4 regions of the Telluria mixta genome follow, and region 4 is predicted to be linked to each of the others. Evidence: predicted binding sites of a transcription regulator. Region 4 holds the regulator's gene; each other region holds the start of a gene.
What was found. The regulator sigma-54, encoded in region 4, starts transcription at its own class of promoters, with help from an activator protein. The targets are predictions, from matches to a motif close to TGGCANGNAANCTGCTTT.

Region 1: a site for sigma-54 is predicted at 994-1,011, ahead of P0M04_RS18260 (flavin monoamine oxidase family protein). Genes of this name have one in related genera too.
Region 2: a site for sigma-54 is predicted at 957-974, ahead of P0M04_RS29210 (circularly permuted type 2 ATP-grasp protein). Genes of this name have one in related genera too.
Region 3: a site for sigma-54 is predicted at 1,200-1,217, ahead of P0M04_RS08015 (DVUA0089 family protein). Genes of this name have one in related genera too.

What each region holds. Positions count from the first base shown of each region.
Region 1 covers NZ_CP119520.1:4,093,248-4,095,448, forward strand. Annotated here, with positions in the region: gene P0M04_RS18260 (flavin monoamine oxidase family protein) at 1-945, opposite strand, end outside; gene P0M04_RS18265 (hypothetical protein) at 1,279-2,040, opposite strand.
Region 2 covers NZ_CP119520.1:6,618,108-6,620,308, forward strand. Annotated here, with positions in the region: gene P0M04_RS29205 (GlxA family transcriptional regulator) at 1-854, opposite strand, end outside; gene P0M04_RS29210 (circularly permuted type 2 ATP-grasp protein) at 1,006-2,201, shown strand, end outside.
Region 3 covers NZ_CP119520.1:1,810,709-1,812,909, reverse strand. Annotated here, with positions in the region: gene P0M04_RS08025 (RtcB family protein) at 1-91, shown strand, start outside; partial or broken gene rtcA (RNA 3'-terminal phosphate cyclase) at 116-1,142, shown strand; gene P0M04_RS08015 (DVUA0089 family protein) at 1,256-1,876, shown strand; tRNA gene P0M04_RS08010 (tRNA-Thr) at 1,950-2,025, opposite strand; gene P0M04_RS08005 (ClpXP protease specificity-enhancing factor) at 2,047-2,201, opposite strand, start outside.
Region 4 covers NZ_CP119520.1:1,507,826-1,510,026, forward strand. Annotated here, with positions in the region: gene hpf (ribosome hibernation-promoting factor, HPF/YfiA family) at 1-197, opposite strand, end outside; gene P0M04_RS06625 (RNA polymerase factor sigma-54) at 275-1,789, opposite strand; gene lptB (LPS export ABC transporter ATP-binding protein) at 1,792-2,201, opposite strand, start outside.

The DNA of each region.
Region 1 (2,201 bases), 2.6 Mb from region 4:
GACGGTGACCTGGTCGGCCGACTGGCGGATGGTCTGCACTTCCGCGCCGTAGCGGATGTGGCGGCCGACGCGCTTCACGAATCCCTGCGCGATGCGGTCCATGCCGCCGACCGGCTGGAACATCGTCGCGTGCATCGGGAATTCCTGCACGGCGCTGTAGACCTTGGCGACCTTGGATTCGAGCAGCTCGCGAAAGCCCAGCGGATCGGCGAGCTTGCCCGGCCTGAGGCCCGCGCCGGGCTGCTCGGCGAAACCCGCGCCGTTGCGGCCCCGGTACACGAGATCCTGCGTGGACAGGGCGCCTTCGTGCGCCAGGTAGTCGAGCAGGAGGTGCTGGTCGTCCGCCGTGAGCGCCGTGTCGAGCCGGTTGGCCTGCACGGACTTGGCCAGCAGCTCCGCCACGTGCCCGCGCATGTCGGCCTTGATCTGTTCCTGGCGCAGGCGCTGCTTCGAGAACGGGCCGGCATCCTCCATGTAGACCCAGGCGTGGTCGTTGTCGTTGACCATGACCTCGAGCGGGATGTCGAACTGTTTCGTGTAATGCAGGGTCGACTGGTGGTCGAGCGGGATGCGCCACGGGCCATGGTTGATGTACAGGCCGTCGTCGAAACGGCAGGCCTGCGCCTCGCCGCCCAGTTCCTGCAAGGTGAAGCCCTTGCGTGCCGTCTGGCAGCGTCCGCCCGCGAAGGGGCGCGCTTCCAGCACCTCGACCTTGTAGCCCAGCTTGCCCAGTTCATACGCCGCCGTCATGCCGGCCAGGCCCGCGCCGAGGATGAGGACCTTCTTGCCCCTGCCGCTGCCGGACAGCGCCGGCGGGGCATTGACCCGGGACGCGATGCCCATGCCCCAGGCGTTCATCGTATTGAGCAGCAAGGCCGAACCGCCAACCATTGCCGCCCGGTGAAGAAATTCGCGCCGCGTCAGCGACCGTGTCAAACGTTTCATCCGCACCTCTTCTGGTTATTGCTGGAACCTTCTTCGTTCACTTGAGTTTCAGCAATAGACGTGCCAGCGAGAGGTGGTAAAGAGAAAAAATCTACGTCGAAAATAAAGTTGTTTTCTGCATTTGGCGAACGTAAGGTTGGGGTAAGGCAGAGACGCCAAATAAAGTTCGTTTCGGCGGCAAGTAGGGCCGACCAGCTGGACGGCGCATCGCGCGCACTTTATTTGTCGACGAACAGACTTTGTTTTGTCTTTATGCGCAGCAGATGGGGAAACTGGCGCGGCCGGCCCGCTTTGTCGCACTGCACCATGCTGGGCCGGCCCGCACCGGATTGGCTAGGGCAGAATCGTTTGCTGCACCGCAACGGCATGGCGCCGTCCCGCGGCAGGCGCGCCGTCCTTGTCCAGCCAGTAGCTGAACTGGCCGAAGCTGGGCAGGTCGGCGGGCGGCCGGTCGCGGTAATAGTCCTGCAGCATTTGCCGGTAGGCGGCGCGGCGCGAAAACTCGGGATGCGTGGCGGTATAGCGCGCAACGGCGGCGCGGAACGTTGCGCGCATCGCGGCATCCGTATTCTGGCCGGGATGATCGCCCGATTTGCGGGGACGGCCACGCTTGATACCCGCGTTGGCCCCACGCGTCTTCCCCGGCGCGCCGGAATTGCCGTAGTCGGGGAGCAGCGCATCCATGGTCTGGCCCCGCTCCCAGAAGCGGCGCAGGTAGCGCAGCACGCTCGGCCGCGACACGCCGTGGGCGGCCGCGCATGCGGCCACCAGCGCGGCGCGCTCGCGCGGCTGGTACAGCGCGGGCACGTGCGCGTGCAGGCCGGCGACGATGTCCCAGGCCTTCGCCTGCAGGTCGCGGTATTTCTGGGGCAGCAGCGTGGGCGGGGCGGGCGCGGCGTACGGATCGTCGGTCAGCAGGCGGGCACGGCCGGTGAGCACGTCGTCGGCCAGCACATGCGGCGCGACCATGCGCGGCTGGCTGTGCGGCAGGCCCAGCTCGAAGGTGCAGGCGAGCAGCCGGTCGGGGGCGATCCACAGGATGCGGATCGTGCGTAGCGGGCGGGCATACTGGATCACATCGTTTGGCAGAAACATGGCGGCTCCCTCATGAGTTCAGGAACTTGAATCCATGCAAAGATCGGACCAACGTTTGCTACTTCAGGCTGACAAGCCCGACACGATTAGTCCAGATCAAAGGTGGCCATCCTCGCGCCCTTAGTCTGTGAGATCGCGTCGCGGCGCCAGCTGCGGCCCGT
Region 2 (2,201 bases), 2.3 Mb from region 4:
AGCATGCGCCGGGCTGCGCCCATCCGGAACTGTTCCAGCGCCTTGCCTGGAGAGCTGCCCGTCCTGTCCTTGTACACGCGGGCGAAGTTGCGGGCGCTCATGTGGGCCTGTGCGGCCAGGCGTTCCACGGTGAGGCCGCTGTCGTGCAGGTTGTCGAGGATCCAGCCGTGCAGCGCGTCGAATGCCGCGTCGTCGCGCGTCTGCGCGCGCAGCAGTTCGCTGTGCTGCGCCTGGCCGCCGGCGCGCTTCATGAACACGACCAGTTCGCGCGCGACGTCCATCGCGAGCGCGCGTCCGCAATCGGCTTCCACGAGGGCCAGCGCGAGGTCGATGCCGGCCGTGACGCCGGCCGACGTCCATACGGGATCCTGGCGTACGAAGATCGCTTCGCGGTCGACGTCCAGCGCCGGGAACCGTTGTTCCAGCACGTCCGCCATGTTCCAGTGCGTTGCCACGCGGCGGCCGTCCAGCAGGCCCGCCTGCGCCAGCAGGAACGCGCCCGTGCACACGGACGTGACTCGGCGGGCGCGGGGCGCGGCGCCGGCGACCCAGTCGACCGTCGAGCCCACGTCCGCCAGCACGGCGGTAATCCCGGGCGCGCCGGGCACGAGGATCGTGTCGATGGCGCGTCCGGCGAACTGCGCGGCCGGCAGCGTGTCGAGGGCGACGCCTTCCGCCGTCGTCACGAGACCGCCGTCCACGCTGACGGTATGCCGCTCGTAGGGCGCGAGGCCCCGCTCCGCCATCCGCTTGCCGGCGCACCAGAATACGGATTGCGGCCCGGTGAGGTCGAGCAGGCCCATGCCCGGGAAGGCGACGAACAGGACGAGGGGCGAAGCGTAGACGGGTGTCATCGTATGTACGGCTGGGTGAATCCTGCGATCTTACTGTGCGGGCCGGCAATGTCAAGGCTGGACCGCCTGCACCGGAATCGGGCAGCGTGGGCCGTATTCCGCTGGCACGCTTCTTGATACGAGTTTTGTGTCGACATCACGGAAGGCGGCCATGACAGACTTTTTCAACGAGATGACGGCGGACGGCGCGGGTGCCGTGCGTGAACACTATCGCGCATTCGACGACTGGCTCAGGCACCAGCCGCCCGAGCGGATCGAACGCAAGCGCGCCGAGGCGGACCTCACGTTCCGCCGCGTCGGGATCACGTTCGCCGTGTACGGCGACGGCGCCGGCACCGAGCGCCTGATCCCGTTCGACACGATCCCGCGCATCATACCGGCGCACGAGTGGGCGAAGCTGCAGGCGGGCCTCGCGCAGCGCATCAAGGCGCTGAACATGTTCGTGCACGACATCTACCACGACCAGGACATCGTCCGCGCCGGCATCATCCCGGCACAGCAGATCTACCAGAACGCGCAGTACCGCCCGGAGATGCAGGGCATCAGCGTCGCGTCCGACATCTATGCGCACATCGCGGGCGTCGACATCGTGCGCGCCGGCGAGGGCGAGTTCTACGTCCTGGAAGACAACCTGCGCGTGCCGTCCGGCGTGTCGTACATGCTGGAAGACCGCAAGATGATGATGCGCCTGTTCCCGGAACTGTTCGCGCGCCACCGCATCGCGCCCGTCGAACACTACCCCGACATGCTGCTGGAGAACCTGCGCTCCGTCGCGCCGGCCGGGGTGCTCGACCCGACCGTCGTCGTCATGACACCGGGAACCTACAACTCGGCCTACTTCGAGCACGCCTTCCTCGCGCAGCAGATGGGCGTCGAGCTCGTCGAGGGCAAGGACCTGTTCGTGGACGCCAACGCCGTCTACATGCGCACGATCCGCGGGCCGCGCCGGGTGGACGTGATCTACCGCCGCCTCGATGACGATTACCTCGATCCCCTGGCCTTCCGCGCCGACTCCACGCTGGGCGTGCCGGGACTCCTCTCCGTGTACCGCGCCGGCCGCGTCACCCTGGCGAACGCCATCGGCACCGGCGTCGCCGACGACAAGTCCATCTACCCGTACGTGCCGGACATGATCCGCTTCTACCTGTCGGAAGAACCGCTGCTGCACAACGTGCCGACCTGGCAGTGCCGGCGGCCGGAAGATCTCGCCTACACGCTGGACCACCTCGACCGGCTGGTCGTCAAGGAAGTCCACGGCGCCGGCGGCTACGGGATGCTGATCGGGCCCGCGGCCTCGAAGCAGGAGATCGACGATTTCCGGCGCCGCCTCGTCGCCCGCCCGGACGG
Region 3 (2,201 bases), 300 kb from region 4:
CTACAAGGACATCGACGCCGTGATGCAGGCACAGAGCGACCTCGTGGAGGTTGTGCACGTCCTGAAGCAGGTCGTCTGCGTTAAGGGATGAAGTGAGGGGATGAAAGGACATGACATGATCGAACTGGATGGCGCCGTGGGCGAGGGCGGCGGGCAGATCCTGCGCAGCGCGCTGACGCTTGCCATGATCACGGGGCGGCCATTCCGCATCCGGAACATCCGCGCCAACCGCGCCAAGCCCGGCCTGATGCGCCAGCACCTCGTGGCCGTGCAGGCGGCCATGCAAGTGTGCGGCGGCGAGGCGACGGGCGCGGCGCTCGGCAGCCAGGACCTGACGTTCGTGCCGGGGCCGGTCCGCGGCGGCGACTACGAATTCGCCATCGGCACGGCCGGCAGCTGCACGCTGGTGCTGCAGACCGTGCTGCCGGCCCTGCTGAAGGCGGACAAACCGTCGACCTTGCGGCTCGCGGGCGGCACGCACAACCCGATGGCGCCGCCCGTGCAATTCCTGCAGCGCCTGGTGCCCGCGCGTGGCCGAGATGGGCGCCCGCATCGACATCCAGCTGGAGCGTTTCGGCTTTTATCCTGCCGGCGGCGGCGTCGTCCTGGCACGCGTCGAACCCTGCGCCGAGCTGCGGCCGCGCACGTGGATGACGCGCGGCGAACGCCGGGCCGCGTACGCCGAGGCGTTCGTGGCCGGCATTCCGGGACGGGTCGCGCAGCGCGAACTGGAATGCGTCGGCACGGCCATGAACTGGGGAGACGGCCAGTTGCTGGTACGCGGGCTGCCGGCCGACCAGGGGCCCGGCAATGCCTTGATGCTGACCCTCGACTACGAACACGCGACGGAAGTGTTCACGGCGTTCGGCGAAAAGTCCGTCACCTCCGAACAGGTGGCGCGCCAGGTGGTGCAGCGCGCGCGCCAGTACCTCATGTCGCAGGCGACATTTGCCGAATACCTGGCCGACCAGATGATGTTGCCGCTTGCACTGGCCGGCGGTGGCGGGTTCACGCTGGACGAGGTGTCGATGCATGCGCGTACCAATGCACAGGTGATCGAGACGTTCCTGCCCGTGCGGTTTACGTTCGACCGGCGTGATGATGTCGACTGTTGTACGGTGGAGCGCAATGATGTCGAATAATTTTACATTCGTGGCGCATAAAGCAAATTCTCTATGTAAATCAATTGCATCTTGTAATGGCACAAGTTTTGCTGCTTTGGTTTCCTAGTGCTTAATAACCCTAGGGAATAAGAATGACATTGAAAACCGTCGCCGGCATGCTGGCCTTGGCTGTTTTTACGACTGGCGCACAGGCTGCCGGCCTGTCCTTCACGGGCGCGTTCAATCACGACAACGACGTGCAGCGCTTCACGTTCACGGTGAGCGGCACGTCGACCGTGAACCTGCGCAGCTGGTCGTATGCCGGTGGCGTGAATGCGCTCGGCGACACGATCGCCCGCGGCGGCTTCGACCCGATCCTGTCGCTGTTCGACGGTACGGGCGCCAAACTCCATGAGCAGGACGATGCCATGTGCGGTGACGTGGCAGCCGATGTCATGACGGGCCGCTGCTATGACGTCAACTACACGACCGAGTTGGCGGCGGGGACCTACACGGTGACGGTCCAGCAGTTCGACAACTTCGCCGTCGGATCGAATCTCGCCGAGGGCTTCGCGCGCGACGGCGTGGCCGCCCAGAACTTCCGCAATGGCTTCGTCGACGCGGCCGGCGACAAGCGCGATGCGCATTGGGCATTCGATATCCTGAACGTCGACACCGCTGCCGCGACGCCGGCGGCGGGCGTGCCGGAACCGGCGTCGCTGGCGCTGCTGGGCATCGGTATGCTCGGGCTGGTGCGCCGCAGACGTTCGTAAGCTTTCCTGTGCGCCCAAATACAAAAGGGTTACGTGCGTGAGCGCGTAACCCTTTGTTTTTACTGCTGAATCTTGGTGCCGGCTGCAGGACTCGAACCCGCCACCTGATGATTACAAATCAACTGCTCTACCTGATGAGCTAAGCCGGCAATGTGGCCAGAATTATACCCTTATTTGATCCGGGTCAACGTGGGACGCCCACCTTTTTTGGGTGGTTCGTCATCATCGTCGGGAACATGCGACACCTCGGAGGTCTTGGCCGGGACGGCGGCCAGGCCAGGAGCTGGCGCGGCGACCGGTTCCGGCGTGGACGGGGGCAGGTCCG
Region 4 (2,201 bases):
ACGATCTTGCCCGCGAGGCGCAGGTTGATCTCGGCTTTCTGGCGTTTTTCTTTCTCGGTGAGATTGTCGATGCAGAGGATGACGTGGGAGTCGATCACTTGATCGAAATGACGGGTGATGCGTTCGAGCTTGTTCTGTACGTATTCTCGGATGGCTGGAGTTACATCGAGATGATGTCCGCTGATTGTGAGATTCATACACACTCCTTTGAAGATGCACTGCCGTCAAGTGCGCGCATCCGGCGCAATGGGCCAGTGGTGTTGCAAGAGCTTTGCTACAGGGATTTGCGGAGACTAACGGGTGGGATCTTCAGCGCCTCACGGTACTTCGCAACCGTGCGTCGCGCGATAACCATTCCCTGTTCCCCTAGCATCTCCGCGATCTTGCTGTCGGATAAAGGGTTCTTGGGGTCTTCTGCTCCTGTCAGTTGAACGATGAGTGCCCGTATTGCCGTCGACGATGCTTCGCCTCCCGCTTCGGTGGCAACGTGACTCCCGAAGAAATACTTCAACTCGAACATGCCGTGCGGGGTCAGCATATATTTCTGAGTTGTGACTCGAGAAATTGTGCTCTCGTGTAGACCTAGTGTATCAGCTATCTCACGTAAAACAAGGGGCCGCATCGCGACTGCGCCATGGGAAAAAAAGTTGCGCTGGCGATCGACAATTGCCTGAGCTACACGGAGGATCGTGTCGAAGCGCTGGCGCATGTTCTTGATGAGCCACTTGGCTTCCTGCAACTGCGCGTTCATCTGCGTTTCCGATTTGCCCTGCTTCATCAGCGAGGCGTACAGGCTGTTCACGCGCAGGCGCGGCATCACTTCCGGATTCAGTTGCACGCTCCAGCCATCCTTGGCGCGGCGCACGATCACGTCGGGAACCACGAAGTCCGACACGTCCGACGCGAACGCCGCGCCCGGATGCGGATTGCACTGGCGGATGACGGCCTGGGCTTCGCGCAGGTCTTCGTCGTCGCAATCGAGCGCCTTCTTCAGCTTGTTGAATTCGCGCTGCGCGAACCACGTCAGGTATTTTTCGACGATGACGAGCGCCATGCGCCGCGTGACCATCGGCACACCGGGCATGCGGCGGATCTGCAGGGCCAGGCATTCGGCCGCGCTGCGCGCGCCCACGCCGGGCGGGTCCATGCTTTGCACGAGAGCGAGCGCCGTGCGCAATTCCTCGAACTCGATTTCCAGTTCTTCCGGCAGGCGCGCGTGGATGTCTTCCAGCGGTTCTTCCAGATAGCCGTTGTCGTCGAGCGCATCGACGACGAGCTCCACGAGCGCGCAGTCGCGCGCCGCGCAGCACGTCATGCGCACCTGTTCCATCAAATGTTCGCGCAGGGTGACGGGGCTCGCCTCCAGCTGCGGGCGGCCGTCCTCCTCCTCGCCGCCGCCGCTGCCGCTGCGGCCGTATTCGCCCCAGTCCTCGCCGCCTTCGCCGCCACCTTCTCCGCTGTCGCCGCCGGCGTCACCGCCTTCGCCATTGCCGCTCTCGGCGGGCGCACTGCCGCCTTCTTCGCCGTTGCCCTGGGCGGCGGGCGCCTCGCCCGCCTGCGATGACGCCGGCGCGCCGATGGTGGCGTTATTTATGGCACCGTCCGCCAGCAGGCGCACGGAGCGGTCGAGCGGATCGTCGAGCCGTTCGAGCAGCGGATTCTCGCTCAGGACCTGCTCGATTTCCTGGTGGAGCTCGAGCGTGGACAGCTGCAGCAGGCGGATCGACTGCTGCAGTTGCGGCGTCAGTGCAAGGTGCTGTGAGGTCTTGAGTTGCAGCGTCTGTTTCATGACTACATTCGGAAGTGTTCGCCCAGGTAGACGCGGCGCACCGATTCGTTGGCGATGATGTCGTCGGGTCGGCCGGATGCCAGCACCGCCCCCTGGTTGATGATGTAGGCGCGGTCGCAGATGCCCAGCGTCTCGCGCACATTGTGGTCCGTGATCAGCACGCCGATGCCGCGCTCCTTCAGGAAGCGCACGATACGTTGGATCTCGATGACGGCAATTGGATCCACGCCGGCGAACGGTTCGTCCAGCAGCACGAAGCGCGGATTGGTCGCGAGCGCGCGCGCGATCTCCACACGGCGGCGTTCGCCACCGGACAGCGACAGCGCCGGACTCTCGCGCAGCTTCTCGATCTGCAGCTCGGCCAGCAGCTCGTCGAGACGTTCGGTGATGCGCGCCTTGGTGAGCGGCTTGC